DNA from 3 places in the Paenibacillus sp. FSL H8-0282 genome. Region 2 is predicted to be linked to each of the others. Evidence: riboswitches for the same ligand, from Rfam matches in the RefSeq annotation. Region 2 holds a riboswitch; each other region holds the start of a gene.
What was found. A riboswitch is a leader RNA that binds a small molecule or an ion and turns the genes downstream of it on or off. The one in region 2 is predicted to bind cyclic di-GMP.
Positions count from the first base shown of each region.

Region 1: another riboswitch for cyclic di-GMP. It lies ahead of NST94_RS01885 (anti-repressor SinI family protein); the one in region 2 lies ahead of NST94_RS28860 (NPCBM/NEW2 domain-containing protein).
Region 3: another riboswitch for cyclic di-GMP. It lies ahead of NST94_RS02430 (choice-of-anchor A family protein); the one in region 2 lies ahead of NST94_RS28860 (NPCBM/NEW2 domain-containing protein).

Region 1 is NZ_CP150146.1:430,265-440,801, forward strand. It holds gene NST94_RS01880 (2-oxoglutarate dehydrogenase E1 component) at 1-2,111, opposite strand, end outside; cyclic di-GMP riboswitch class I at 2,582-2,666, shown strand; gene NST94_RS01885 (anti-repressor SinI family protein) at 2,694-2,849, shown strand; gene NST94_RS01890 (helix-turn-helix domain-containing protein) at 2,957-3,286, opposite strand; gene NST94_RS01895 (TasA family protein) at 3,456-4,064, opposite strand; gene NST94_RS01900 (signal peptidase I) at 4,155-4,745, opposite strand; gene NST94_RS01905 (hypothetical protein) at 4,747-5,922, opposite strand; gene NST94_RS01910 (aldo/keto reductase) at 6,302-7,279, opposite strand; gene NST94_RS01915 (hypothetical protein) at 7,332-7,547, opposite strand; gene NST94_RS01920 (PadR family transcriptional regulator) at 7,637-8,203, opposite strand; gene NST94_RS01925 (MDR family MFS transporter) at 8,209-9,729, opposite strand; gene NST94_RS01930 (metal-sensitive transcriptional regulator) at 10,002-10,349, shown strand; gene copZ (copper chaperone CopZ) at 10,403-10,537, shown strand, end outside.
Region 2 is NZ_CP150146.1:6,637,993-6,648,529, forward strand. It holds gene NST94_RS28850 (AAA family ATPase) at 1-991, opposite strand, end outside; gene NST94_RS28855 (response regulator transcription factor) at 1,076-1,711, opposite strand; gene NST94_RS28860 (NPCBM/NEW2 domain-containing protein) at 1,957-7,770, opposite strand; cyclic di-GMP riboswitch class I at 8,029-8,115, opposite strand; gene NST94_RS28865 (hypothetical protein) at 8,273-8,839, opposite strand; gene NST94_RS28870 (EAL domain-containing protein) at 8,956-9,804, opposite strand; gene NST94_RS28875 (helix-turn-helix domain-containing protein) at 9,995-10,408, opposite strand.
Region 3 is NZ_CP150146.1:550,126-560,662, reverse strand. It holds gene NST94_RS02450 (ATP-binding cassette domain-containing protein) at 1-413, opposite strand, end outside; gene NST94_RS02445 (Gx transporter family protein) at 443-1,000, opposite strand; gene NST94_RS02440 (NusG domain II-containing protein) at 984-1,373, opposite strand; gene NST94_RS02435 (alpha/beta hydrolase) at 2,193-3,167, opposite strand; gene NST94_RS02430 (choice-of-anchor A family protein) at 3,275-5,980, opposite strand; cyclic di-GMP riboswitch class I at 6,089-6,179, opposite strand; gene NST94_RS02425 (hypothetical protein) at 6,675-7,067, shown strand; gene NST94_RS02420 (ASCH domain-containing protein) at 7,267-7,680, opposite strand; gene NST94_RS02415 (kelch repeat-containing protein) at 7,867-9,117, shown strand; gene NST94_RS02410 (hypothetical protein) at 9,331-9,720, opposite strand; gene NST94_RS02405 (hypothetical protein) at 9,947-10,138, shown strand.

The sequences.
Region 1 (10,537 bases), 600 kb from region 2:
TGGTCAAAAATAACCTGACCCGCATTGGCGAAATCACCATACTGTGCTTCCCAGATTACGAAGGTTTCCGGTGCAAACACATTATAACCATATTCAAAGCCTAATACTGATGCCTCTGACAATGGACTGTTGTATACGCCAAAGGAGGCACGGGAATCGCTTAGCTGATGCAGCGGAGAGAATAAATCTCCTGTTTTACTGTCGTGCAGCACCAGATGGCGATGTGCGAAGGTTCCGCGCTGGGCATCTTGACCGCTCAGTCGGATGGGCGTTCCATTTTTCAGAATGGTAGCGAAGGCTAATGTTTCAGCCAGTGCCCAGTCGACCTTTTGACCCTCATTCAGTGCATCTTTACGACGTTGTAAAATGCGCTCCAGCTTCGGGTAAACCTGGAATCCAGCAGGAACCGTCAACAGTTCACGATTGATCTCCTGCAGGCTGGAGATGGATACCGCTGTAGTGTTTGCCGCTGCGCGGTCCGTTTGTAGAGGAATGAAGGCTTTGGGTTCTTTTTTCTTATGATTGCCTTCCTTCATATTATCGTACGCACGCTGCAATACGCTTTCTGCTTCAGCATTCATCTTTTGTACGTCTTCGGCGGTAAGAACCTTTTCGTTTTTCAGTCTCTCTGCATAAACCTTGTAGACGGTTGGATGATTGCGAACCTTACCGTAGACAATAGGTTGTGTGGTTTCAGGATCATCCATTTCGTTGTGACCATGACGGCGGTAGCCGATGAGATCAATTACGAAATCTTTTTTGAATTGATGGCGGTATGCGCTAGCTAAACGTACAGCTGCTACGCAGGCCTCTGGGTCATCAGCGTTGACATGGACTATTGGGATTTCATACCCTTTGGCGATGTCACTCGCATAATGCGTAGAACGGGAATCTTCACTTTCAGTCGTAAAACCAATTCGGTTATTAACAATGATATGGATCGTCCCACCATTTTGATAACCTTGAAGTTTGCCGATATTAAGCGTTTCTGCAACAATGCCTTCACCTGGAAAAGCAGCATCGCCATGCATCAGCACCGCCATAGCTTTACTGGTATCAATCTTCGGCAGTCCTGCAGTGCTCCGATCTTCTTGTGCGGCACGAGTGAAACCTTCCACGACAGGATTGACGAATTCCAAGTGACTTGGGTTATTCGCTAGTGTTATTCTTGTGCGTACGGTTTCTCCTTCACGGACAGCACGGTCTGCACCGAGATGGTATTTCACATCACCTGTCCAACCATAGTTAATGCCTGTGGAGCCTTCGGAAGGGAAAAGCTCCTTGTTCGGAGAATGATGAAACTCTGAAAATATGATATCATAAGGTTTGCCCAAAATATGTGCAAGAACGTTGAGGCGGCCGCGATGCGCCATGCCCATCAAAATATGCTCCGCACCGTCATGTGCAGCAGCACGTACGATTTCATCTAACATCGGCACAAGAGCATCATTGCCTTCAAGACTGAAACGCTTCTGACCTACAAAAGTCTTGTGGAGGAAGGTTTCAAATTGCTCTACCTGAATCAGGCGGTTCAGGAGCTCTTTGCGTTCTGTATTATTTAGGGGTGCTGGTGAGCTGGTGGATTCTGCCTGTCTATTTAGCCATTGCAGTTCTTTTTCTTCATGCACATGCCCGAATTCATAGGCGATGGTCTTGGTGTATGCCTGACGCATACGTTGCACGGCATCCCATCCGGTATGCACATCATTCGGCGCATTTTCCCATATAAGCGTGGCAGGCAGTGCGATCAGGTCTTCGCGGGTCAGCCCATAGGTTTCAAGCTCAAGATATTTTGCCATGGGATTCTGATCGCGTACCAGCGGATCAATTTCAGCGGCCATATGGCCATATATACGAATATTGGCGATTAGCTTGGAAGCTCTTACTGCTTTTCTAAGCCATTCGGTGTCTCCCGAGATGCGCGGCTGAGGAGCCGGTTCGCTATCCGGAGTTAGGGGAGGAGGTCCCGAATTTGTAAAAAGCTCGCGATAATTATTTTCTACGGTGGAGGGATCTTTCACAAACTGTTCATATCTTTCTTGAATGTAGCCTAAATTGGGTCCGTAATACTTACTCCAAATGGATTCGTTATAGGGCTCTTTGGCTGCCATGAATACATCCTCCTTAACGGATGAACTCCATACGTGACATTTTGTGTCAACGCTTACTGGAGCTGTGATGATTGCGGTTTCATTTCTCATCTTATTGTGCTACTTTCGGCCACTGTAATCAATTCATTCTTTCGTCCAATACGTTCGCAAAATGGTATGGGTTAGCTTGTTCTAATGAAAAGAAGGGTGTTTCTTCTCATTACCCATTCTAAAGGCCTATTAAAATGATTCTATTATCCTTATTTTTAACTATTAGGTCAGTAAATATTTATTTTGCTAGTACAATTTATTTTATGTAACGGACGAGTATCGTGATAATCGGACAAGATCTTTGAAAAAAAATCTTTTATTTTTCGTTTTTAAAATAGAAAGTAACCAGGAATCGACACACTTTTCCGCTTTCTTTTTGTATAATGTTATTGCAGATAGTAATTTTATAGTTTTTTAAGTAGATCCTTTCGTGAAAAGGGTCCAGTAAAAGGTAAACTTGCCGAAAGGCAGGGGCACAAAGTCGCGGGTCTAAGGTAGAGATACTATGACAGCCGGATTGCCTGGGGACGTAAAATCTTAGGGGGAGATTTTTTGGAAAAGTCCAACCAGGGTAGCAACAGAGAACAGCAGTTTATTGATCTGGATCAAGAGTGGGTACATTTATTATTAGCAGCTAAGAAGGCTGGCATTAAGGCAGATGAAATTCGCCAGTTCTTTCATGAGAAAACTGTGCAGATCGTGCAGTAATACATTAGAGGGGTTACATATCGAAAAAGGGCACAGCGGTTCTTCGCTGTGTCCTTTTTCGATATGATTTAGTAGAAGAGAGGATCGTACCAGATTAGTAGGAAGTATTAATCCTTTTGATCGAGCTTCCATTTCTGATAGTCCAGAAATTCTTTGAATTCGCGTTTGCTAATGCCTGAGTCCATAGCTTCCTGCACCAATCGGAACCATTCCGAATCTAAATGTGATTCCTCTGCATCATTGGGTTCTCCATAGAGTAGGGCATGAATGGATACCTGAAGCGCGTCAGCGATTTTTTCGATAAACTGGATGGATGGATTGGATTGGATGTTTCTCTCCACGTTGCTAAGATACGACTTAGCCACATCTGCTCTGTCCGCAAGCTCAGATAGGGAGAAACCCTTGTCTAGGCGGAGCTGCTGGATACGTTGGCCCATATTCTGTGGCACTATGCTGACGCCCCTCCGTAATTTTTGTTATTAGTATAGCAAATATCAATAAATCGGACAAAGTTTATTGTAAAGAGAAGAGCAGCAATCTGCTTATCCGTGGCCGGATTCAGGATCTGCTGCTCTTCGAGTATTTTATTAAATTACTTTATTGATCTTAGTAGTCTTTTTTCGCACCTTGTTTAGCTACGAAATCCCAAGTCAGTGTTAAGCTATCGCCTTGGAAAATATTTTGATCTTGGTTATTTTCCACAAATTCGAATTGGACGGAGAAGCTGTCGTTGGTACCGGCTTTAATACCGGATGCTTCGGTAAAGAGTTGATCCCAACCTGTATTTTTTACGAGATCCGGATGCTGACTTTTTAAAGCAGCAAGTGTAGTCTCATAAACTACATTTTCAGGAGAGACGATAGGTACTCCTTTATCATTATTTCTAAGGAATTTAACTTTAATGAACTCGGCTAAATCCAGGTAGTTATCTCCTTTAGCATCCGTGATTTGAGTCGATGTATTCAGAATAATAGATCCGATATCCAGCGAACCATCGTTTTTCAATTTGAAGGATTTAGTTACCGTATCACCTGGTTTCAGGTTAGGAATATTAACGATGACAGAAGGGTCGGAGTTCAGATCGAGCGTGCCCGCTGCGAATGTAGCTGTGCTTTGCGCAGTGTCGCTAAAGTATGCGAAGGTTCCTCCGCCGATTAATGATAAACCCAGTGCTGCAGATGCTACGCCAAGACCCAATGTTTTCTTGATACCCATAATAAAATTCCTCCTCAAATTTGTGTTTGAATTTTTTATAAAATTTATATATTGTATCTTCCGGTTCGTAAGCGGAAGTGGACAATCAACTTAGGGCTGTGTTTCTGTTGGGGGCGGTGAGGCTGGCAGTAGGGCAGCATTTTTCTTTTCTAATGCAGCTACAGCCTTCCAAGAGGTATACAGAGCATAGAGCAGAAGCATCAAGCCAGGCACGATCATGAGGACTACACTTCCAGCTTTGGAAACCGCGAAATTCATAGCGTAACCGACATAGGGTACAGTGACCCCGGTATACTGAGCTACAACATTCACAGAACTGGTAGGGTTCATGTCGGGCGCGTCGTTGTTATCGCCTTTAGTGCGATAAACAGCTTCACCAGTAGCGTTATTGACGGTCGCTTCTACAATCCGGTGAGTAATGAGCAGATTATCTTCATTCCTAAAGGTGATGACATCGCCTGGTTTGAAACGATTCATATCCCCTCCGGGTTTTAATGCGACAATTGAGCCTGTCTGAATTCCTGGTTCCATCGATCCTGAGAGTACGGTTTTGATCTCATATCCGAAGAAAGCAGGTTCACCGCCGGAGGCCTTGGATAACACTACGGCTGCCACCAGCAGAATAAAGATCACAAGCATTAAGCTCGATAGGGTATTATTGATAATTTTTTTAATTCGCATCTTATTCTCCACCTTTCTCAGGTTGAGGGTCCGAAGGAGCTTGGGTTGCTACCGGCGGGGTAGTCGTACTGTCTTCCGCCTTTGGCGTCTCTTGTGGAGCCTCTTGCTGAGGGACATCTTTTGGAATTGTGAGCTCTTCGTCAATTTCCGGCTTAACCGGATCAGTGGCTGGGGCTTCAGGTTGTTCTTTATTTGGGGCTTCCGGAGCAGCTTCGCCTGATGTTGGAGGGGTTGCCTCAGCTTTCGCTTTATCCTCGGCTTCTTGTTGCTTTTTCTCCTCAGCCAAACGTTCTTCTTCTTTTTTCGCTTCTTCTTCTTTCTTTGCTTGCTCTTCTTCTAGCCGAGCTTTTTCAAGCTCTTCTAGTTTTTGCTCGCGAGTCTGACTGATCAATTGGAGTTTATCTTGAAGGGTAGTGATACCTGAGGTTGCCGATTCTTTATGGTTAGTCAATTCGGTATTTAGAGCTTCATAAGATGAGGTGAGGTCGCTAGAGATCACGCCGTCTGGTTGAGTGAAGGTAATCAGGAATGGCAGTGGCTGTGGGAACTCTCCTTCGCGTAATTCAAGTTGTCCATAAACATCACTGGTAACTACCGATGCGAATGGAAGACCGACATCGTGTATGGAGGTTAGGTAACTAATAACTCCATTTAAGGAAGCATTCAAGGATTCCGAGATCACACCGCTTTGATTCAGGCTGCTTTGTAAATCTCTGAAAAATTGCTCATCCTTGATTTCTAGACAGTTGGAATCTAGAGAAGTCATATATCCTCCTATCTGGAAGAGTAAGGCTGCTGCTGCACTTAGCTCATTGTGGATTTGGTTCCAAATTTGGCTGTTAGCCGCCAGTTGCTCGTTAACGCTATCTATTTGGGATTGAAGCGCCGCTATTTGCGAAGAAATCTCTTCTGCAGCGACATCAAGCTCTTCCAGCGACATCCCTTCTATTCCCGAAACGTCCGAGTAGTTAGCTGATGTGGAAAAGGGCTGTAGTAATTCTTTTAAAGTGAGCGCTCGATTAACATGCTCTTTGAACTCTGTAAGCAGTGCCTTGATCGAATTCGGAAATACTTCGCAAAAGCTAATCGTGCTAGTGGTTTGCGTAGCGGCTCCAAAGCCTCCATAGGTACCACCAACTTGCTGCGAGGTATATAGAAATAAGACGGAGACAGCCATTCCTGATTGCAGTATACGTAATCCGATTTTCCTGTTTCTTCTAGGTCTTCTCCTTGCTGATCTGGGTCTCAGAGGAATACCTCCCCTCAATGTCTGTTTCTTTGGTTCGTTATTATCGTTCTTTATTAAGAACAACTTCTGTAATGAATCATACATGGAATAAATCAAAAAGAAAACTGCCAATAACGCGCATTTGTACTCTATAAAGAACAAAAATGATAATTTATCTCTTAATAACTCCATTTATCGCTCGATTACTAAATATATTCGCAATAAAGAACGATAAGTTAGGGTGATTCGCAAAAAAATACCCGGCTCGCAGTAGTAACGCGAGCCGGGCATAAGCGGAGTAATGAAGTTGAGAATATAAATGTATATGTTACGGAAGTTTTGAACCGCGTGAACTAACATACAGGTCATACCATTCCTTACGGCTAAGCTCCAGCTTGTCCGCATCGGCACAGGCAGTAATACGCTTCGGATTCACAGTTCCAATAACAGGCTGAATGGCAGCTGGATGTGTCATTAGCCAAGCCAGTACAATGGCTTCGGGTGTTGTTCCTTTTTCATCTGCGAGCTGTTGGACCATAGCTGCTGTTTGGACGATATTCTCCGGTTGATCCTCTAATGAACGCCCGCTAAATAGACCTTGGGCGAGTGGCCCCCAGGCTTGAAGCTGAATGTTCTCCATTCGACAATGTTCAAGGGTTCCCTCAGGGAAGATAATATCCTTCCAGGGTTCACGATTTACACTGATTCCAGCATCCACCCAACTGATCTTAGCCAAGCTCATATGCAGCTGGTTTACGATAAAAGGTTCATCGCAATAAGTCTGCAGCAGCTTGATCTGAGCGGCGCTCATATTGGAAACCCCGAAATGACGAACCTTACCAGCGGCCTTCAGTTGATGTAATGCGGAGGCTACTTCTTCGGGATCCATTAAGGGATCAGGTCTATGCAGTAGAAGAATATCAATGTATTCGGTCCCAAGTCGTGACAATATTCCATCTACACTGTTCAGAATATGTTGGCCAGAGAAATCAAACGTATTAGTGCTGTCTCCAGGCTCCATTAGCTTAATTCCACATTTAGATTGAATTATGATTTCTTCACGTAGTCTTGGACGATCCTTAAAAATCTGACCGAATACCTTCTCCGCCTTCCCACGAGTATAGATATCTGCATGATCAAACATGTTGATGCCGATGGAAAGGGCGGCATCAACCGCTTCATGTCCCTGTTTAACATTCTCCGCAGTAATCGGCTCATGGTCCCAGTCACCGCCTAGCCCCATGCAGCCTAAAGCAATGCGGCTTGCGGGAATCCCGCGCTTGTTTAAAGGTAACGCTTTCAACAATGTGATTCCTCCTTGGAAATTATGATTGCGTACTTGTAGATATTGTACACTCTCAGAAGCCCGTATGGTATTTTTTGTCGCTGGAAGAGCGGTGTTTGGTCTCCTCTTTGTTCTTTTCCTCTTGCTTTTCCAGCGTTAAATCTTCCATCGGAATCGGGTCTACATTCTGCTCACTTTCATGAAGATCAAATAGACTTTCTTTTTCTGTTGGATATTGTTCCGGGTGATCACGTTTGTCACTATTCAGCTGATGTTTTTCTTGGGTCATTTTTACCGCCTCGCCTTCCTTTGAGATTTAATGGATATTGTGCTCGTTAATAAACGTATTTTGACTCCCTTAAACAGAAAAAGAGGCCATTAGGCCTCTAAATTCAACGGTGACCCTATGTCTTTTAGCTTGCGTGCTACAACATCATCGTATAGGCGCTGCAGCCATTTCAGCTCAGTCAGGGTGTGCTCATATGTACCGTACATTAGATGCAGGGCAGAACGAGGCACGATGGAGATATGCTCCTCGTATACCTGATAAGCCAGATTAACCTGATGTTCTGTTTCCCGGAGGCGTTCCTCGAGCAGCTTCTCAACCTTGCTCTGATCGATATGACGGGACATAGCCAGGGCCATATACATCGGATGATAGAAGGGTTCGTTTTTCTTAATTTGTTGCAGGATAAGCTGTTCGAATAAAGCTTTACCTTGCTCCGTTATGGCATAGATTGTTTTGTCCGGCCGATCACTGCTGCGGATGACCTCTAAAGCTTCTATATAACCATCTTGTGCAAGCTTATCCACAGCATAATAGAGTGATCCCATCTGCAGCTTCGTGATCCGGTCCATGGAACGTTCCTTCATCACTAATGTGATTTCATAGGGATGCATGTTCCGCTCCAGCAGTAAACCTAAAATGGCTAATTTCATGGACATAATGGTTACCTTTTGCCCTCAGACGCCTGAACAGCTTTAGCAGGAATGGTAAGACGGTCTTTTGGCATGAGCAGTACAAAGACTAGACCGAACACTGCAGGAATCAAAGCCCACATAAAGGTTTGGGCAATAGAGGTGGATAACGCACTTGATATTTTCTCTAATATTTCAGCAGGGATCTTCGCTCTTGCTTCAGGTGTTAACGCAGCGCGTGGATCTCCGAAAGCTGCTGACTGTTCACTACCGCCAAAAGCATCGCTTAGACTGTTAGTAAAGCTATTCCGCTGAATAATCCCGAAGATCGTAATTCCCAGCGTCATTCCAAGGGAGCGCATGAAGGTACTGGTTGATGTTGCCGACCCCCGTTGGCGCATATCGAAATTATGGATAGCTGCCATGCTCAGCACGGAGAAGGAAAAGCCTACGCCGAACCCAGTCAGAGCCATAAATACATTAAGCATGAGGCGGGAGGTATCTGGTGATAAAGTGCTTAGGCTGTAGACCCCTGCAACAAAGCAGACTGCGGATAGGATCATAATGTTGCGGAAGCTGGTTTTTGTTGTAAGCAGCCCCCCGGTCTGACTGCCAACGACCGTACCGATCATCATCGGCATAAGGATCAGCCCTGAGTTCGTAGCTGAGCCGCCAAATACACCCTGCACAAAGATAGGAATGTAAATAGTAGCTACGATAAAAGCAGAGCCATAAAATAGGCTGGTCACGCTGCTTGTTGCAAACAACCGTTTGCGGAACATAGCGAACGAGATCACAGGTTCAGCAGCTACTCTCTCAATAAGGATAAACGCCAGCAAGAGAACAGCAAAACCTACGAATAAGCCAAGGATGGCACTGGAATCCCAAGCATATTGATTACCACCAAGTTCCAGAGCGAACATTAGGCAGATAATCGCGCCAACTAGAGTGAAGGCTCCGCCCCAGTCAATGCGCTGTTTAGCGTGGGAGATCGACTCCTTATAAGAAGTTGCAATCAGGAACAGTGCAATAATTCCTAGCGGCAGGTTAATGTAGAATACCCACTGCCAACCAACATAGTCGGTAATATAGGCACCGAGTAAAGGTCCAAGTACACTGGAGATTCCGAAGACGGCTCCAAAGAGACCGGTCAATTTCCCTCTTTTTTCAGGCGGGTAAATGTCGAAAACGATGGTGAAGGCGATTGGCATTAGTGCACCGCCGCCGATCCCTTGAATGGCACGGTAAATACTGAGCTGTGTGATACTGGTGGCAGTACCGCACAGAGCCGAGCCAATCAGGAATACAATCAATCCGAAAATGAAAAAACGTTTACGTCCATACATATCAGAGAGCTTGCCGAAGATAGGGGTTCCGGCCATTACCATTACCATGTAAGCGGAGGTGACCCATACGATTTTATCCAGACCGCCAAGATCTGAGACTATCGTTCCCATAGCTGAAGCTACAATGGTATTGTCCATTGCGGACATAAGAATCCCAAGCAGCAGGCCAACCACTACGAGTTTAAGATTACTTTCTTTAGTATGCATGCTTCGCAGCTCCTTTTTCTTAATAGTGATAGTGATAGTGATAGTTCTGTTCGAAAAATGTTCATAATTAGAAGCAAAATTTATTATATTCAAATTTGAATAGGGAGGCAATAGTTTTTTTGAAAAAATAGAGATGTATAGCCAACCGTAGAAGAATACGGCGGTAATATAGGGACAAACTACCCGTGGAGATCATCTGTGGATGAATTAGGAATGCCTCTTGACATACCCTACGGGGGTATATTATATTATAACCAAGGAGGCTGATTCTTATGTCTACTGCCAAGAAAGAGCAAGCTGCAGAATCCTGCGACATAAATTGTCATTCTTCATCATCAGGAGAACGAAAAAGTCATCATTCGGCAGAATTCAAGAATAACTTGAATACGCGCCTCAACCGGATTGAAGGCCAGATCCGCGGGGTAAAGGGTATGATTGAGCGGGATACCTATTGTGATGATGTACTCAACCAGCTCGCGGCGGTACAGGCGGCGTTAAATGGTGTCGGTAAGATGCTGTTAGAAGGACATATGAAAAGTTGCATTGTTGAGCGAATCGAAGCTGGCGAACATGAGGTTATCGACGAGCTCCTAATTACGGTTAACAAATTAATGAAATAATAAGCTAATGCTTCTAGAGCATAGCTTCACAACATTTATTGGAGGTTATATTAATGTCAAACGCTACATTAAACGTTGAAGGAATGTCTTGTGGTCACTGTGTTAACTCTGTAGAGAAAGCCGTAGGCAATCTTGGAGCCACAGCTAAAGTTGATCTTGCTGCTAAGAAAGTTTCCGTCGAGTATGAT
Region 2 (10,537 bases):
CCCCGCTAATCCAAACCGTCTCTACGGCACCTTGTGATGCTCGTTGCAGTGCTTCTCTTAAGCTTTGTTGCTCAAGATGTCTTCCATAGAAGCGTCCTGATACCATCCAGCGCTCTGGGATATCCCAGCTTCCTAGTGGAAAAGGCTCAATATGTCCGGATTCTTCTAGACGGGATAGACATTCCTCAAGATCCGATTTAATGCCAAACGCGCTGGCATACCTCGCTTCAGGCATTTTCTCCATGCATTTACCAACAATATCAGAGACCGATAGAGGGATAGTGGGGAACCTGCGGTGCAGAGGCTCAGGTGTATCTGCAAGATGACGATATACAATATCAACAACATCATGCAGCTCAAAGGGACGGCTGCCCGAGAGGCATTCATATAAGATGATCCCCAGCGAATAAAAGTCAGAACGGTAATCCGGTTTGACTCCGGTTCGTCCCGTTTGTTCTGGAGCTATATAAGGAAGCAGAACATCGGGCCGACCGCTTAACGGCGACAAAGGACTCGTGGTGTTTTCGGTAGAACACATTCTTATATCAATAAATTTCACTTCAAAAGTAATGGGATTTACGATTAGATGAGCGGGGGTTAGTTCATTTAGTGTTATTTTTTCACGATGAATTTGCATAAGACAATCAGCAATAGCTGTAGCGATTCGAAGCAGCGCTGGAAGACCCAGTGAATTAACAGGCATACGCAGGATCTGCCCAAGGGTACTCCCCTCTATATCTTTTAAGAGTAGGACTGGTCGGTCCGCCATAATTTCCAAACTGTACGGCTCTATTGCACCACGACCGCAAAGTCGCTTAAGCATGTCATACTCATGACGAAAAGCATCGACCATGGCAGCTCCCGGGTATTCTCCTATTGTTGTCTTAGCGATAACCCTCAGGCCGTCCTCTTGACGTAGGAGTCTGTATAACCTGATATCTGCGGTATTATCTATCAGATCTAAGGTTTGGTATCCTGGCAATTCAAACATCAACAGCACTCCCTAATTACAATTAGACAGAATACTCAATCTCGCAAAGTAGTTAAAGCCATTATAACATCTGATCTTGCCGTTCTACTCATAAGACATTTCATATTTCGTTAATCCTATCGCGTTTGCGCACAATGCCGCCTGTGTCCGGTCAGTAACCTGCAGCTTCGCTAAAATCTGACTGACATGCTTCTTCACCGTAAATTCACTGATAAAAAGACGTGTGGCAATCACTCTATTGCAAGCACCTTGTCCAAGCTGAATCAGGACTTCCTTCTCTTTTGGTGTCAATTCATCTGTTGGACTGCTGGCGCTCATTCGCATCTTTTCTTCCATTAGACCAGGATCATAGTATTTTCTCCCTTTGTACACCAACTGGATAGCAAACAGTAATTCCTCCGGCAGTGCCTCTTTCAGAACATATCCGTCTACCAATACTTCTTCAGCCCTCAAAAAATCCTCTCTGCTCGCAGAGGAAGTCAACAGTATGAATTTACTAACAATGCCGCGGGTACGTGCTATCTTAATGACATCCAGTCCTGATTCATCAGCAAGTTTAAGATCAATGAGGACAATGTCTGGCTTTGTCTCTTCAATCACATCAAGTGCTTCCGGACCATTCGTAGCTTCACCGGCAAATTGCATATCCGATTGCATTGCAATGACAGATGCCAGCCCTCTTCTAACTAAAGGATGATCATCTACAATGATGATTTTCACAGAAACACCTCCCTCTAAACCGCATACATTATTTACTTCTTTGTATAAAAAGCTTCAATTGGAGTATTCATTTAAATTTGGCGCATTTCTGATTAAGTATAGTTAAAAGACTACACCGCTTATAGTGAGCGTTGTCATTTCTTTTGTCATATGACAAAATGGATATTTTTACATAAAAACCCCCTCATTTAAAAACTGGCGAACCATGGTTATAGAGACCACAATCCGCCTGCTTTCTTGGGAATTTAATTATTATCAATAAAAGAAATGATTTGCACGAGATTACCTGCGACTTGGTAAGTTAACCCCAGCATGTAAGTTCCTTTCTCCTCGTTTGATAGGTCAATAGTGAACACATCCGGATTAGCAGCCCATTCCTTCATATCAAACGCAATTTCATTAGATGTTCTAGTGTTTCTTACCCCAGCCGAATTAGGGATCACTTTGCTGCCATCGAGCCCTTTCACCAGATTGGCCACTTCAACTACAGGTCCCTTAAATTCTCCTACCTCTACCATTTGTGGGTCGGCCAATAAGCTCGTTAGTTTAGTTAATCCTTGTAATGGGGAGAAATCTGTAATTTCATTTCCAGTAATATCAAGTGTCTCTAGGTTCTTCGCGTACTGCAAACCTTCCAAGGATCTGGCTCTTCTGGTTTCGCTAGTTAACGTTGTAAGGTTATATATATCACCTAATGTTAATTCTCCAGTTACGCCCAATGTAGTCTTGATCGAAGCACTTAAATACGGGTCCGCCACAGTAATCAGTTGCGTAAGATCTATTTGGACCAAACCTTCGGTTGCTTGTTGCAACGCTGCTACAGCTTCGTCTACTTCACTTTGCGTAACAGAAGAGTTAGCCAACACTGTCTCTGCTATCGAGAGGCTGGACGTAAATGCCGCGATGCTCTCAGGTGTGAAGCCTTCTAGAGAAATTGCTTTAGCCGCTGCAATCGCCTGTTCGAGATCTCTAGTGAATAAGTGATCTCCATTCGCGAAATGTAGTTTGGCTCCACCCCATGTAGCATGGTCAGATCCGTTGCCATTTCCCCCGTCTGTGACGACTAATTTCAGTTCTTTTGCTTCATTAATATCCAATTCGATGAATTTCTGCGGATCTCTCGAACCCATGACCCCACTATCGAATTTCTTCTCTCCATCGACAAACACCTCAAAGCTCACCGAACCAACAGAACCGTACATTTGTCTATCTACACCTACATAGGAAGTGAAATAGTCCGCGTTTTTGTCGCTTAGATTGTATACAATCGTCGAGTTAGAGTGCGCTCCAATTCCTCTTTCATAGGACACTACCTGATTGTTCTCATCTGTTAATCTCAGCGTATTTGCACTAATAGATTTATCCTTCAAAGGTGCAGTATAGCTGTTCTGAGTAGAATTCCAGTCGTAATCCGTCAGATACGTAAAGTCCGTCATGTCTACTACGGCTATAGTTCTAATCTTCGTGGTCGTATTTCCATCACTATCTGTTACTGTGTAAGTGATTGGATACTTTCCAGCCCGGTTGAATTTAACTTGCGCTTGGCCTGTGACCTTCACTTGAGCCGTCAAGTCACCGTCTTCCGAATCCATTGCCGAATAGCTTTCACTGATATCAATCGCTTGGCCCACTTTGGTTGAGACAGATTTAGGTATGGTAAGCTCTGGTATATTGTTCAAGATCATAAACTTCGCATCAGCAAAATCACCGTGATCTGAAGCATTTCCGTTACCTGCATTATCTAACACCAGCTTCAATTCACTTACATCCTTAACAGGTAACCGCGCAAGCTTGGCCTCTGTACCAAATTTCATCAGTCCGCTGTTATAAACCTCTGCCCCATCGGCAAAGATTTTGAAAATTACACTGGAGTTGCTTTGCTCAGGGATATTTCTATCAACCCCTACATACGTTTCAAAATATTCATAGTTTGCACCCGCCAGATTATACACGATTTCAGAGCTGGCATGGGTTCCTAAGCCCTTAGCGAACTCTTTGACCTCGCCATTTACCAGCAGCTTAATCGGATTGTTAGAGCTAGCCTTATCTTTTCGAACCACATTATAATCCGTTTTTGCCGATTGCCAATCTATATCACTCAGGTATTTACTAGCGCTGTATACAACAATCTTTCTGGCCTGCACAGCGGAGTTCCCATCTGAGTCTGTAACTGAAAACTCGACGTTGTAAGTCCCTGTTTTGCTTGATGTGAATCCATTTGAATGCACTTCAACGGCTCCAATTAAGTTACCATCTTCCGTATCAAAAGCTGTTACATCGCTCAACACATCAAATTCGCTGTTCAGCTTAACGAAGGTTGTCTCTTCCGGTACTGTAATGGTAGGTTTGCTTGAATTATTTGAGAACTTCGCATCCGCCCATACCGTATGGTCTGAAGCATTGCCATCCTTAGCATCTGTTGTAACCAGCTTCACCTCTCTTGCACCAGTCACAGGGATTTTCACAAATTGATGTTCTGTTCCTGCCCGGAAAACATCACTCTCAAATTTCTGTTCTCCATCCACATACACTGCAAAAGTAGCCGAGGAAGGTTTCCCTTTCATGGCTTGATCGATCCCAATGTAGCTTTCAAAGAAGTCGTAACCCTTACCTTCAATATCGTAAACTACCTCAGAGTTGGCATGAACACCAATCCCTTTCGCGTACGTCGCAGCCAATCCTTGGCGAACAAGGATTATGATTCCCCCGGAAACGGCTTTATCTTTCTTTAATTCACCCCAGCCTACAACGACTGACTTGGCATTGAGATCGGAAATATAGGCGTAGTCGCTCGTTACCGTAACCTGTGTGGTTTTCGTTTCCGTAACCCCTTCGCTTTTCACTTCATATACAATTTCGTAGTTGCCTTTTTGCGTTACATCAACGTTATTGGCTTTCAGAGAGACATCTGCAGTAATATCGTTTCCTAGATAGTTAGCCGCTTTTACATAGCTCATCGGATCAAAGGTTTGATTAAGCTTTAAAGTGAGCTGATCTTCAACAGACAAGGCTGGCTTAAAGGCTTTAACCTGTACGGGCTTCAGTGGGTTCAGCTTTTTATCATAACCGACGATCTTGTACGTATAGTTGATACTCGCATCTACATTCTGATCCACAAATTGCTCAGTTCCTGTAAAACCAACTAACACATCATTTCTATACACTTCATATCCTAAAAAGTCTTGCTTAAGCTCTTTATCTATACTGAAACTTAACGTGTTCGTTCTAGCCGTGGTGTTAGGTGTGATATTAACCTTAATCGCAACATTCTTATCCGCTATTCCTATTCCCTCATAATGAACCACTGAGTTATTTAAATACCACAGCTTTTTCGGTGCTGGGTATTTAGCTAGCTTCTCTTTTGTCTCTGGATTCACAGTGAAGCCATGTCTGGCAAAATAGCTGCTTAAGTCTAAACTCAGCACTTCGGAAGAGAACTCCACCAAATACTGCTGCTTGGAATTGTCACCGTTGGTAAGGGTGACCTTCCGCTCCCGATATAGCTTGGTCAGCTCTGTCCAGTATCCCGGATGTGCCAGCTCCAGCTGCCAATAGGCTCCGAGTTGTGCAAATAAGCCCTGCTGATTCATAACCACTTTGTTTTCTTCGAGGACATATTTATAGATATCTGATTCATACGGTATACGATTATCTATCGAATTCGCCGCGACAGACATAAACATAGACACCATATTATTAGTTACTTCGCCATATTCCCGTTCACCCATAGCCAAGCGATGCCCGATTTCGTGATTCAGTCCCCAGCCCGGATAAGCTTTGTTAAAATCACCTAACATGGTTCCTACTGTTCCAAGTTGGATCCCTGTATGATCTCCCGCTGCATACATCGCACCATAAGGCTGCATCAAGCGAATATTCTCACGAATTAGCTTGGCATCATGAATCTCGCTACTGCCATCCAGGCCATAGAAGGCAAAAATACTCTTCATCCAGGTGTCATACCCAGTTACGGTGTCCAGCGGGTTATTTCCTTGCGTAATATATTTGTTGTACGCCTCCGTCGCCGTTCCTGTGAAAATAACATGATCGCTGGCCAGTTCTACCACATCTATGAGTTTACGATCTTGAACATTTGGATGAGCCGCTTTATCTTCGTCTAGTCTTTGTTTGTATGTGATTAAGAAGGTTTTGAATTGTTCTGGATCCGTGGTCTTGGTCATAAAAGGAATCTTTTCTAAACCTTCGAAGCGGATCAATGGCGCTTTCCCTTGTTCCTCTGCTGTATAGGGATTTACGATATAAACGGTGCCGCCCTTAGTCACTTCATGTGCATAATAACTATTCATAGCAAATTCAGGAACGGTTATAATGTTCTTACCTGGACGCAATTGCACACCTCTAGCCCAAACATTCCAAGCGGCCTCTTGTTGAGAAAAGACTAAAGAAGGTAGCTTATCGTTAGAAGCTGCATCCACATAAACGTTGATCGTATCTCCAGGCATTGCAACGAGACCTGTAGGCTGGTTGTTCGTACCAAAACCAATTCTCAGGTTTTCCTGCGCATGCTTTTTCATATCTCCACGTTGTTCCGCCTCAATGATGGTGCCTTCGGTTTGAACTTCACCATTCACTAGCTTCTTAGCTAAATCCAAAGAATCTTTCAGGATTGGATAGAGCGGATGTACTTTTGCCGCTTCCTCTAGTGCATTGATTTTTGCAACGTTATTATAAGCAGGCACAACCGCACTCATCGTTCCATCTGTGAAAATACCATTTACAGCTTCGCTTACTTTATCTTCTGTATAAAATCTAAATTCAGCCGCAAAAGGTCTGTTGATATTAGCTTTTGTGAACTTAAATTTTAATCTTTTAAACTTCGTCGGTTCGAATTTAAATTCCAGAAAGTCATTGGTACTAATCGCGGTTCCGCTAGATACAAGTTGGAAGGTCTCTCCTTTACTCGTCTCTGATGCATAGATTTCAAAAGCCTCTGGGAATCCTTTGCGGTTATCTCTAGCCAAAAAAGCCACTCTGTCCAGCACTTCCGCTTGCGCTAGTTCAAACACGACTTCATTCGTGAAGCTTGCATCATTGTTTTTGTTCGTTTCCCAATGCGTAGTGGGCTGGTCATCCAGCATATATTCAGGCTTCGTACCTGGGTAGCTTCCACCGTTCACCGTTACTTTTGATACGTTTGCATTCGGCATTCTATAAGCTTGGCTATAGGCATTTTCATAGGCTGTTCCATACCCTTTTAGCTTCGAAACCTTGGCTGCCGTTGCCTCTACCTGATGGTTCTCCAAAAGGATCTTTGCATTCTCTATCTCTTCTTTAAACTGCGCATACAGTGGATGTGCCTGCACTTCATTCTCTAAAGCTGTTAATTTCTCTGTCGTATTAAAGGCAGCACTAACTTGGCTCAAGGTATCATCTGTAAATAAATTTTTCATTTTAGCAGAGACACTATCCTCTTTATAAAAAGAAAACTCAGCCGCACTCGCCCAATCTTGATTCGCTTTTTTGAAGACAAATTTAAGTCTCTTAAAAGCCGTAGGTGCAAACTGAATCTCCACTACATCACCGGTTGAGCCTGTATATTCTCCAGAAGACACGAGCGTAAAATCACCCCCATCGGTAGTGGAACCATAGATCTCAAATTCTTGAGCAAAACCTTTACCTTTAGCACCGGATTGCCTAGCCGCGTATACCATTCTATTTAATTCAGTGGACTCATTGAAAACAAACACAACCTCATTCGTAAACGTTGAACTATTCGGTTTGCCAGTCTCCCAATGCGTGCTCATATCCCCATCCATAGCCTTAGCTATAGGCGAGCCTGAGTAGTTGCCACCGTTATTTGTGATGGATTTAATATTTGCTGGATTCATTCTAAAAACCTCATTATAGGCATTTAGAGCATCCTTGCCGTACAGCTCAAACGGAATAACCGAGGCGTTGCTTAATAAGTTAACCTTACTTTGCGCCACTGTTTTTGTTACATTTACCTTGCTTGCCTCACTTGCTAAAGCATAACCTGCCTCACTCGAAAAACTGGCCAACATGGCCGCCGATGTAGCGATCGCAATCATTTTCTTCATCTCTTCTTACCCCCAGATGTCATATGAATCTCTCCAGTGCCCAAAAATGGGCACAAAAAAAACTACCCCAAAAGAGTAGCTTGATTGCGTATAAAGTCGCCTAAAAATTAAGACTTAATTTTTATTAAACCTTAACAAGCATAAACGCCTTCGGCGTCCTTATAAGGACGGTAAGCGTTTAAGCGAGAAATATAAGATATTAAGTATAGTTTTATAACTTATACTTTCTTATATTTTAACAAAAAGCGTTACGCACTCTTTGGCAGCTGGCTGACAATAGTTATGATAACCTTAGTCCCTTTAGCTTTGCGTCCCTACATTTCCATAGGTTTGCCTATGAAGTTTCGAATACATTCAAAGAGTAACATAAGCCTAGATCGGATCGCATGATTAATTGGTATGAAATGAATATAGGTAATTGCAATTAGTTTTTCTTATGTGATAGATATTATTTATCGACCATCCCGGAAGAGAAGGGCATCCTTTAGGACTGTAGGTCTACTTAACTCCCCGATCCAAACAAACGCCGGAACCAATTCCACACATCGCCCGTGACGGGAATTAATCCGAAACCATGTTCGCCAACTGCGATTACACCATATGCCCATTGTCCGATAGCTATGGCACCCCCAGCGATCCTGCCTATCGCTATCGCACCAAACGCCGTATCCCCTATGGCGATGGCCCCCAACGCTTTTTCCGCGATTGCGATCGCTCCTACAGCCACGCCTGCAATCGCAATCGCTCCCACTGCGAAGCCAAGCCAGCTAAGTGCTATTGCTCCGATCGCTAACCACATTCCCAGTGATATTGCTCCTAAGGATAATACGCCCACGCTTATCGCACCTATGGAAATCAAGCCAACAGCTACATCTCCAATAGCGATTAATCCAACGGCTGTCTTCACACGGGGTTTACCTCCACGGCCATACGCTTGACCTGAGTATCGCCCTAGATTACTGCGAATACTGATGACCGGAAATGAGGGAGAAGGCCATTGATAATCAATCTCTCGTCCATCAAAGCCCCTAGAATCCGCCCAGCGCGTTACAAATTGATGCCATTTCATATCCATCCCGTCCCCCTTTTCAAATTACCTAAATTATACAACCCCGGGGGTTGGCTGTACTCAGACTCTGACCTGAAATTCATCTCATCCTCTGGACGGATATATACTCATTAGGATTACTGTTTGGGAATAGGATCAGGCTTTCCAAATAAATAGCCCTGAAACAACTGATAACCACTCTGCTTAAGCCATTCAAAGTCCTCTCTAAACTCCACACCTTCTGCTAAAGGAACGGATTGGATTTCTAAAGCTTTTTCTAAAAATTGCTTTGCTATTTTCTGTTTGTTCAGATCGCTGGACACACCCTGAACATATTTCATATCCAGCTTCATGTAATGGGGTTTAAGCTCCAATAACATCTCGATCGTGCTGAAGCCCTCACCAACATCATCTAAAGCGTATTCAAATCCCCGATCCTTGTAATATGTCAAAATAGCTTTCAAATGAGCGAGATCATCCACTTTCTCCGTCTCAACAACTTCAAAGACAAAAAGAGAAGGATCGACGCCTAATTGATTGGCCAGTTCAACGGTTGATCTTAAGCAGAACTCTGGAGCGTAGATCGACGTTGGGATAAAATTAATAAACGTTTTTTTATTTAAGGGTGCAGCATATTTTACAGCCGTCATTCTACATAACCGGTCTAAAGCATATAAACGCCCACGATTCCGTGCCGCCGCAAAAATCTCATTAGGATAGATAAGAGATCCGTCTTCTTTTTTAAATCTGGATAGGAGCTCGTATGCAAAAATCTCTTCCCTTACGTTCACAATCGGTTGGAAGTAGCAAGTAACAAGACCCTTAGTGATAACCTCATCAATCCACTCCATATCAAGTACAGTGGGTAATTCGGATAGAGGTCTCCATGTTTGGTCATCTATACGGAATTCAACCTGCTCCGACTCCATATGGTCATTACAGAAATCCAGAAAATCCCGCACCCCAGCCTCCTTAATTGTAATCACATTTTCTTCCACCTTATGTATCGTATTACTTCTACTCAAGTGATGAATAACCTCAGGTAAAACCCTAAGATTAAGCTCACCATGAGCCTTGATTTCAAAATTTAGCTCTCTTACTACACAATGATTACAAGCCACATTCATAACCCCTTTAATAATCGATTCTCTGAAAAAGATCCCGGAACGGCTCTTCTCAATCGAAATCCGTATACTCCAGTAAATACGTCGGGTCTAACACGGTGATCTGCTGATGTTGAATCTCAATAATCTTTTGCTCTTGCAGATCTTTAAGCACAAGGGTAGCCGTCTCCCTTAACGTTCCGATCATATCACGCGCTCTCGCATCATGAAATTTCATTTCATATAATAACCAATTCGATAAAAATAAACGGTCCATTTGCAGCAGCATCAATTGCTTCTTAATCAACGGGTAATCGGCAAACATCTGCTTAAAAGGCTCATGTTTAATCTCAAATAATACAGTATCATTCATAGCCACCGCAGACAGCACTCTTATATTGGAGGGATGGATCACTTCCAGATCGCCATAATCCCCGAATAGATAATGTAGGCATGATCCACATTCCATAGTTTTGTATGCCAACATACTGATAATAAATCATCATCCTGTTATATTCTATCGTAACGTTGTCACATAGGCTTGATGCCAATACGATTTACAAAGGAGATCCATTCATGAAATTCCGAATTCCCTTTTACAGCTTGAAGGGAACAG
Region 3 (10,537 bases), 720 kb from region 2:
CTCGTCGTATAGGAGTGCAAACGTTCAGCCATCTCTTCGTACGGCAAACAAAGCCCTTCCAGGCCGAATAGGATATCTTCCTCTACAGTGGCTCCAATAAACTGATTATCCGGATTTTGGAACACCATTCCGATACATTGCCGAATGCTTCCGATCGTTTCCTCACTAAGCAGCATGCCACTAACCACAATCTCACCAGCCCCCTTAGGCAGGAGAGCATTGAGCAGCTTGACCAACGTAGACTTCCCGCAGCCATTAGGACCAACCAAGCTGACCCATTGTCCTCGAGAGATAGATAACGTTATATTTTGAAGAATCGGATGCTCGGGATCATAGCCAAACGATACCCCATCCAGAGAGATGACTGCTTGTCCCTCTCCCTCTAAGTCTTGACCTTCGTATGATTCATTCATGTTAGTCATCCTTCCGCTGATGTGACTAATCAGTCCAAAAATTCTTCAAACAGCGATATTTTTGACAATGACGCCACCAAATAACGGACTGCATAGCCCACGGCAATTCCTGTTACTACCCCAGTGATCAGCAGCATGGGAAGATAATAAAAAATACTAAGTGATGCAAATACCATAGAAGCTGCCAGCAGCTGACCGATATTATGCGCAATCCCACCGGCTATACTAATTCCGATCAAGCTTATACTCTTACCTTTGCCACTAATCAGCATCAGCACAAACATAACAACAAAGCTAAAAAGTGAACCAAATAAACTAAACAGCAAGCTTGAGAAGGTACCTAGCAGAAATGCAGTAAGCAGTGTTTTGAGGATGACAAGCAGCAAAGCATCCCGTCCACGTAAAAAGTAAATACAAGTCAAAATCATAATGTTGGCCAGTCCGAGCTTAGCACCCGGCACCAGTCCCATCCCGGATAACGGAATCTGTGCCTCTATTAAACTTAACACTACTGCCACTGCGGCGAAAATCGCAATAATCACTGTTCTTTTTAAAGCTGTTGCAGATTCACTACTGGACATAGGCATCTATATCATCCTCCCCCGACGCACTGGTGATTTCGACTAATACTCTATGCGGTAGACAGACAATCGTCTGTTTGGGCAGGGTAATAAAACCAAAACCTAGGCAAACTTTATCAGCGCAATCGGCATCGTACATTTCAATCCCGTAATCATGCACCTTCAAAATGTTATAGCCGCGTTCCGTGCGGACCTCAATGGTTTGTTCTTCTTTTGTAAGCTTTACCGTTTTAAATAACTCACCGTCCACCGTTACATTGGCTATGAGATTTTTACCGGCCCCACCTTTGTCATCATTGTCCGAAAACCATCTCGGTACGAGAAAAGCGAGCGCAGCAATCAATACGATGGAAATCAGCCACACATCTGCGCGTTTCATAAAAATCTCCCTTATTTTTTAATTAAAATCCAGACTTATTAATTATAACGGTCTACCCTCAATCCTTCAATCAATGTTGGAGTTTATTGTCAGTTTTAGAGAGCTGTTCACAAAATAGGCACGCAAAATAACCCCAGCAGACACAACCCATTCGTCTCTGGCATTTTCAGTTGAAGTTTGTAGCGTTTGCAAAAATATCCAACTTACATTTTAGCCCATTTGCACCGAGATCGCCCATCTCCTCTGGTTTACTAGCTTTTCCGGAATAATTCACAATTAACCCAATTTAAGTTACTTTCAAAATCTAAGCGCCCCTTATCGAGGTTTGTTCCTCTCTAGAATCAAATAAACCTTATCTTGGAATTCATTATTATATTTGCCTTTTAAACAATAGTGTGTTATATTTATATGGTATTTGTTTTTCGATATATTGAATATCCCCACCAAGAAGATGTCAGGCCGACTATTATACACATCGGCATTTTGGACAAAGAGGCTTTATGTTTTCTTGCAGTACTCTTCCTTTTTATGAGATTAAATTCGAAATATAGCATTCCGATTCACACTGGCGCGGTCAATGGAGCCGCAAGGGCAAAAGAGAGGTAGGGCTTTTGTCGTATTGGAAGGATTATTCTCGCCACACGGCTGCTGGAAATAACAAGGAATCAAGACACCCGTTACTCACGAACGGCGGGGGATGAATATAACGAGAAAGCATGACGGTACGTTCCTTATTCAAGGACTACGTCATGTGTGGAAAAATATAGGCGCCCGATAACCGCTACCTAGCGGATATCGGGCGCTGTCTACGTTCAGGACTTATTTTACATATCGACTTACAAAAGCTGTTACTACATCTATATACCCCGCCTTATCCGTATCATAAGACAATCCATGCCCCGCTTGCGGCACTATGAGTCTCTCTTTTGGACTCTGGCATGCCTCATACAATTCATTCATCATAGCAAAAGGTACAAAGTTATCCGCATCCCCATGAATAAAAAGAATCGGGACCTTCGCTTTCCGCACTTGTTTTAATGCAGAGGCTTCACCAAAACCATACCCCGCCTTCAAGCGGGTGATTAGACTTGCACTTTGAACGAAAGGGAAACTTGGCAAGCGATACATGCGTCGTAGTTGGTAAGATAATTGTGCTTTTACTGAGGTATAAGCGCAGTCCGCAACAATAGCTTTTACCTGCGGCGGAAGATCTTCCCCTGAGGTCATTAGCACTGTAGCACCGCCCATAGAGACGCCGTGAAGCACAATTTGAGCACTGGGCCCAGTCTTTTTAATCATGTATTCAATCCATTGCAAATAATCTTTTCGTTCCGGCCAACCAAAACCAATGTAATCCCCTGCGCTATCTCCATGCCCTCTTGCATCGGGAATTAGGATGTTAAAGCCTAAGTTCTCGTAGTAGATTTTGGCGTACGCCCCCATATCCTTTGCTTTACCTGAATAACCGTGGGCTAGAATGGCTGTGCGTCCCGCAGCACGATTAGATTGGAGTAAGTAACCCCTTAGTTTAAGTCCATCTGCAGATACGATCTCAATATTCTCGAAGCTCTGGCGAGAGACCCAATCCTTCCCCTCCCCCCAAGAAGCTCCGGCAACCGGAGGATCAGCCTTCAGATTAGGATTATTACTTAGAAATACCTTTGGCGCTCGTTTAATAGCAATACCATAGAAGAAAAATCCCACATAGATTAGAATCCCTATGATGATTACAGCGCTAATAATGAACCATATCAATTCGCCTTCGCCATCCCCTCTACATTTCTTTTCCAACAAGAGTATACCATCTACTTAGAATGCACCAAACTATCGCAATCATGACATACAAATAGAGCCGCCATCGGAACACTCCCGAAAGCGACTCTATGTTGATCTACCCTTTATTATTTATTCTTTTTGGAGAACTTGGTTCTCATTAATAATCCGATAAGTGCAAAACCTAAACCTGCTACATAGTAAGGTGCAGGACTTGATTCACCCGTTTTTGGCAATTCCTTCACAGGTGGCTTACCTAATGGGATCGTATCGTCCACTACGATGATTTCATCAGGTGTTGGTGTTGGCGTTGGTGTCACTGCAGGTACCGGACCTAATGGGATCTCATCATCATCAACAAGTACTTCTGTGCTATTCGACGGTGTTGGTGTTGGTACTGGCGATGGTGTCGGCGAAGCTACAGGCCCAAGCGGCACAGGATCTTCTGCAAGAACTATAGTGCCAATTACGGATGATGGCGTTGGTGTCGGGAACACCGAAGTCTCTGGTGTCGACGTTGGTGTTACCTCTGGTGTTACCGTTGGTGTTGGTGTTACCTCTGGTGTTACCGTTGGTGTTGGTGTTACCTCTGGTGTTACCGTTGGTGTTGGTGTTACCTCTGGCGTTACCGTCGGTGTTGGTGTTGCTTCAGGCGTCGGCGTTGGTGTCGGCGTCACTGTCGGCGTCACTGTCGGCGTTGGCGTTGGTGTCGGCGTCGGCGTTGGTGTCGGCGTCGGCGTTGGTGTCGGCGTCGGCGTTGGTGTCGGTGTTGGTGTCACTGTCGGCGTTGGTGTCACTGTCGGCGTCGGCGTTGGTGTCACTGTCGGCGTCGGCGTTGGTGTCACTGTCGGCGTCGGCGTTGGTGTCACTGTCGGCGTCGGCGTTGGTGTCGGTGTTGGCGTTGGCGTTGGTGTCACTGTCGGCGTCGGCGTTGGTGTCACTGTCGGCGTTGGTGTTGGTGTCACTGTCGGCGTCGGTGTCACTGTCGGCGTTGGCGTCACTGTCGGCGTTGGTGTCGGTGTTGGCGTCACTGTCGGCGTTGGTGTCACTGTTGGCGTTGGCGTCGGCGTTGGTGTCACTGTTGGCGTTGGCGTCACTGTCGGCGTTGGTGTCGGTGTTGGCGTCACTGTCGGCGTTGGTGTCGGCGTCGGCGTTGGTGTCGGCGTCGGCGTTGGTGTCGGTGTTGGTGTCACTGTCGGCGTTGGTGTCACTGTCGGCGTCGGCGTTGGTGTCACTGTCGGCGTCGGCGTTGGTGTCACTGTCGGCGTCGGCGTTGGTGTCACTGTCGGCGTCGGCGTTGGTGTCGGTGTTGGCGTTGGCGTTGGTGTCACTGTCGGCGTCGGCGTTGGTGTCACTGTCGGCGTTGGTGTTGGTGTCACTGTCGGCGTCGGTGTCACTGTCGGCGTTGGCGTCACTGTCGGCGTTGGTGTCGGTGTTGGCGTCACTGTCGGCGTTGGTGTCACTGTTGGCGTTGGCGTCGGCGTTGGTGTCACTGTTGGCGTTGGCGTCACTGTCGGCGTTGGTGTCGGTGTTGGCGTCACTGTCGGCGTTGGTGTCGGTGTTGGTGTTGGTGTCACTGTCGGCGTTGGTGTCGGTGTTGGCGTCACTGTCGGCGTTGGTGTCACTGTTGGCGTTGGCGTTGGTGTCACTGTTGGCGTTGGCGTCGGTGTCACTGTCGGCGTTGGCGTCGGCGTTGGCGTCGGTGTCACTGTCGGCGTTGGTGTTGGTGTTGGTGTCACTGTCGGCGTCGGACATGGTGTTGGCGTCGGTGTCGGCGTTGGTGTCACTGTCGGTGTTGGTGTCGGTGTCACTGTCGGCGTTGGCGTTGGTGTCACTGTTGGTGTCGGCGTCACTGTCGGCGTTGGCGTTGGTGTCACTGTCGGTGTTGGTGTCGGTGTCACTGTCGGCGTTGGCGTTGGTGTCACTGTTGGTGTCGGCGTCACTGTCGGCGTTGGTGTCGGCGTTGGTCCAGGTTCATCACCATCGTATGGATAGTGGTGAAATTCACCACCACCAGTACCTTTGAGTGAAGCCGCCACTAAAGTACCGTTAATCTGACCATTAATAAAATCAACATGAGCATAGGGGGCAAGTATGCTTCCCATTACACCTATGCCTGCCATATCAAGATACGCAGCTTGGCTAAAGTTAAGCAAAATTTTCTTGCTGTTCAACACGTTATTAGGTAGAAATCCGAAGTTTTTCATTTTTACGTTAGAACCATCAATATTAATAATTGCAGTAGATCCTGAAGGAACATTTATTGTAATTCCGTAGGTATTAGAGACGTTATCTCCTGAAACATTAAAAACATTGACCGCAGGATCTGTACCTGTCAGGGTAAGGCTGCCATATTGGTACACTGTTGTTCCATTCGCCGGCAATGCTGCAAGTTCTGCTGATTTGTCCTTCAAAGACTGACCTACGGCTGAAAAGTCAATCGTACTCCCCTGTCTTTTTGCACCACCCTTGAGGAGCGTTACATTCCCTGAAAAATCTCCCCCGTACACGATATTCCCATAAACAGTACCTCCGTTGAAAGTAAGATTCCCTCCAACAACAAGTGTGTCAGTCAGGGAAACCTCTGCTGCGGTCAACCTATCTCCAACACTATAGTTGGTTAAGTTAACGTTACCTCCAGCAGCAAACCTTCCTTCCGTATCCGAAACTGTCGTTATATCCCCTAGAATAAACACGTTGTAGACCGCTGCAATTCCCAATGTAGAAGAACTACTAGCTCCAGCAACTCCAGCTCCCAATGAGGAAAGCCCACTACCTACCGTCAAAATCCCAGCTAATACAAGCGAGAGTAACGGTTTTATTCTTCTTTTCAAATGGCACACCTCCTAAAACTATGATTTATATTAATCAGAATAATTACCAGAAACTCTAAAGGACCTAACAACAAAAAAGACCGCCAAAAAGAAGTGAAATTCCCTTCTCATGGCAGTCGGACGGTCATTGTGCCTTTAAGACACTTTAGACTCCTGGACTTTGCGTCCCGCCCTTTCAGACGGTTTGCTATTATCATGACTATATATATGTATTACACTGCAAGTCCAGAACTGGTAGCTGAAGCATTCTATCCAATAACAGTCTATGACTTTTAATACTTTTGAATTAATAACAGTTTAGCTCCCGACACCCACAATTGTCAATCAATTCCTTTCGATAATTCCCCGCATTAGTACCACACAAAAAAAGCGCCTAAAGGCGCTTCGCATAAGGTTTTTCATTAAATTTTAAAGTAACTGTATATAGCCCAATATGGATATCCATAAGGGAACACTCAGAATTAAACCAAAAAACAATCCACGCTGGAGGCTGCCCTCTTTTTCCATCATAATTCTCCTTTATTTGCGTTCGATACATTAATTTTTATTATTACAATTTTTAATATAATTTATTCTTCGTTATTTAGTTGTGAATTTTATCACATTGGATAAGCTGTTTAGAAATACCATTGATTATTTTTGGAATATCGGGGTAGAATACGAATATACGTTCCTATTAGAGGTGATGAGATTCATGCATAGAGCAGAAAGCAGGGACAACATGCTGGTGAAATCTTATTTATTGCTTCCGATGATTTTATCAGCTTTCGAACGGGACTCCGCCATTTTATCTACACACTTACGAACACCCGCCCCTTATCTGGAGGTGCTTGGAACAGCTGCTGCAGTAGCTACAACAGATCTAAGGGATGTTCGTGCAGAAATGAGAAGACGGGGAATCAAGGTGTATGAGCAAAACAGACTTAATACGGGAATTGAAGCCAAGTATATATGTCGTGGCTATCATGAACGAATGCTGCTGTTGAATGACATTGTTGCGGCTCAGGCTGCCATCCATATGCGCAGATATCTAGGGCTGGATATTTCATCTTTTAAGAGTTACGAAGAACAGTACCAGATTAAGTAAAGCTGTATAGAAGCCGCTGCGCTCTCTCCCCCCAATCAATTAGTGAACAAAAAAATAGGCCTTACCATGGGAGTTGGCAAGACCTGAGAGAGATATACCACAAAACACTGGGGGGTGTTTGGTGTCTCTAATATATACCTCGAACCTGAAAAAAAGCTGATAGGCACATAAAAATTACATTAAAAATATTGTTCGCCGTTCAGAAGTGAGTAGAGTGCTCCCACAAGCTTAGCCGACCTTTAGCTGGAATTGGATGGCTTAATGGATGAACCCCTTCAAGCTTCCAGGCAAACCGTCCTTCACTATAGTCGCCAAAATCATATTCGTTCCCATTGATCCATTCCCTTAAATCCACCTCTGGAGTAACCACATAACATCCCGCGAGCTGACCTGTAGCAATAATAGCTCCTGTCGGCAAATTATTCGCTGTATAGCCATGTTTCGCCAATACTGATTTGTACGGTTCCTGTTCACAAATCTTTTTGTCAATCCTCACTCCGGCATGGATGCCTAACTCGCCGCGGTAGGCTGTTCTCCATGAACGAGTTTCAAACTCTTTTTCACCAAGAGCAATTAAGGTCGCCCAAGGCTGCCGTATTGTTATACACCGCATGATATTTATCCCCTTTGTTTTACATACATTCTTTATACAATAACAAATTATTATTATTATGGAATATAAAAGAATATATTGATTATCTATCACTATATTTCATAAATAGGAATTTATGTTTGGACAATCTTTGATGAGTTAGATAAATTTGTATAGTTATTAATATACATAAGGAGTTGTATTCTTTTGTTAAAAAAAACAACATTACTACTTAGTTCTATAATTCTTATCTTAAGTCTGTTCTCAGCCTTTTCTGTATCCGCTGAAGAAACTGTAAAATGGGAAACAAAAGCTAGTTTGCCCATAAACTTGATGGGATCAGCATCAGCAGAGTTGAATGGAAAGATATATATTTTCGGGGGAGCAAATGGATCAGGAGAGGCAGCTACAGGAACAAGAACAAATAAAACTTACATGTACACTCCAGAAACTAACAAGTGGTCTGAAAGAAAAAGTATGCCCTCTGCTAGAGCCGCAACAACTGCTGCAGTTATAGACGATAAGATATATGTTATTGGAGGTTACTATAGCGGGGGTAGAACCAACGTTGTTGAAATGTACGACCCTATAGCAGACAGTTGGGAAACAAAATCACCATTACAAACTCCTAGATCATGGTCAAGTTCAGCGGTAGTCAATGGGAAAATATACGTTTTTGGTGGATCAAAAGATAGCAGCGGACTTTCATTATTTACCGTCGAGGAATACGATCCATCAACTAATCAATGGACTTTTAAAAATAATATGCCTATTAACCCGAATGGCCCTTTTATCGCTACTGTTAATGATAAAATTTACATTACTGGCGGGACCAATGTTGCAGCAGGTGCTTCAATATTCTTCAAAAATCTTTATGAATATGATCCTGTGTTAGACACATATACTGAAAAAAAGAGTATGCCCACTCAAAGATCCGGTGGTGCCGCAGTTGTAATAAATGGAGAGATCTATTATTTAGGTTATGGTCTTTCTGTTGAGAAGTACAGTCCTCAAACTGATACATGGAGTGTTTTTACCAACTTAACTTCATGGAGATTTCAAAATTCAGCCGCGGTAATTAACAACACTATTTTTATCATCGGAGGTTCGAATCAAACTGCCGCTATATCAACAGTAGAAGCAATCACTATACCTATACCTGAAGTTACTCCTACACCAACACCAACCCCTGAACCAACACCGGGTCCGGAGCAACCTACTGGTGATCGCGCTATACTTGTCATAACAATGAATACAGGACTTGAAAAAGAATTTGATTTAAGTATGGATGAGGTTAATGCCTTTATAAATTGGTATGAGAATAAACAAACTGGTGCAGGAACTGCATCTTATGCCATTAATAAGCACGATAATAATAAGGGGCCTTTTACCAGTAGAAAAGATTATGTCATTTACGATAAAATACTAACCTTTGAAGTCAGTGAGTATACAATTTAATAAACAAAAAAAGCCCGCCAACCATTTAAAATTGACGGGCTTTTTTATGAAGTTATAAATGGAGGCTTTAGTATTGTTCCCAAATTCAAAGGAAGAAAACTGTATGTAGAATTAATTGAATTAAAAGTATCATTCTCAATTTATATAATTAAGCTTTTTATAAGACACCTATGAAATAGCTAGTCACCACTTATGATTGACGCATTAAATTTACTATTTATATTGATTAAGAAAAAATTGTTGCAAATCCAATTCAGATTTTATACTCTCAATAACACTTTTCAAACCAGGTACCCAGAGAAAAGTATCTTGTCGGATATAATTCATTACTAGCTCATAACTACGCTCAAACTTTTCAATGTTAGGACTATGTTCGTTTTCCAGTACTGTACGTACCCTTTCTGCTAATTCTACGTAGTCAGCATCAATGTGCTCTTGTTTATAGCTCTCCGCCGATTTTAACTTGGTCCAGGCAAAGGCCCCGCCAGCTACAACTTCTTCAGATCCTTCTACGTATTCAATGCATGAATCATAATTTATAAATGCATTAATTCGTTCTTCAAGCAATTTAAAATCTTGTACATAATTAAGGGTTTTTTCCAAATAAGACACCTCCCCAAATGATAAGAAGATGTGATCTAAACTCACCAAAAAAATTCTAGTTGGTAATCACAACTTGATAGTGAATCCAGTATATACTCTTTTGAAACATAAATATATGTATTATTTTTCACATATAAATTCACACTTATTGTTGAGTTGGGATAAATGTGTTTATAGGTATAGCATTAGTGATAATGTAATCACTTAAAAAAAGAGGTGGCTTGTTTTGATCAACAAAAGAGTCGAAGAGTCAATAAAAGAACATTCACCAGTGCGCCTATACTTAATCAGTGGCGAAACCTTTGAAGGCATTTGCGAAGAAAATTTTAGTGACCAATTCGTCCATTTAAACACAGGTAATGGTATTATTTCATTTCCGCTTTGGGTAGTAAAATATATCCGATTACAACCTTTATAGTGCATATATTGATAAGGAAACTCTAACCTTGTTTCCTTCACTGGAACTCCTAGTGCAAACTCACTGGGGGGGTTATTTTATGTATGCTCTGAGTTCAAATCGGTCCCGAACGAACCGGGCTCCAGCAATTTTGATGGACCCGTAGTATATGAGACTGTGACAGAGCAGCCGTTAAAAATTCAGAGTCTGTCTTAAGGACTTTGTATACATTACTCAACATGATCATTCCTATGTAATATAACGAATCTTTAGACTGGTCTCTTACCTTTAGATCGTTTTTCCAATATAAAATTTATACATTTTTTTGTAATCATACATTGCTTCACAACTATATCGGCATTCAAAGGTCACGCCCTAGTAAGTGACTAAATGTTTATGTACATCTTCGGGCTTAATCCC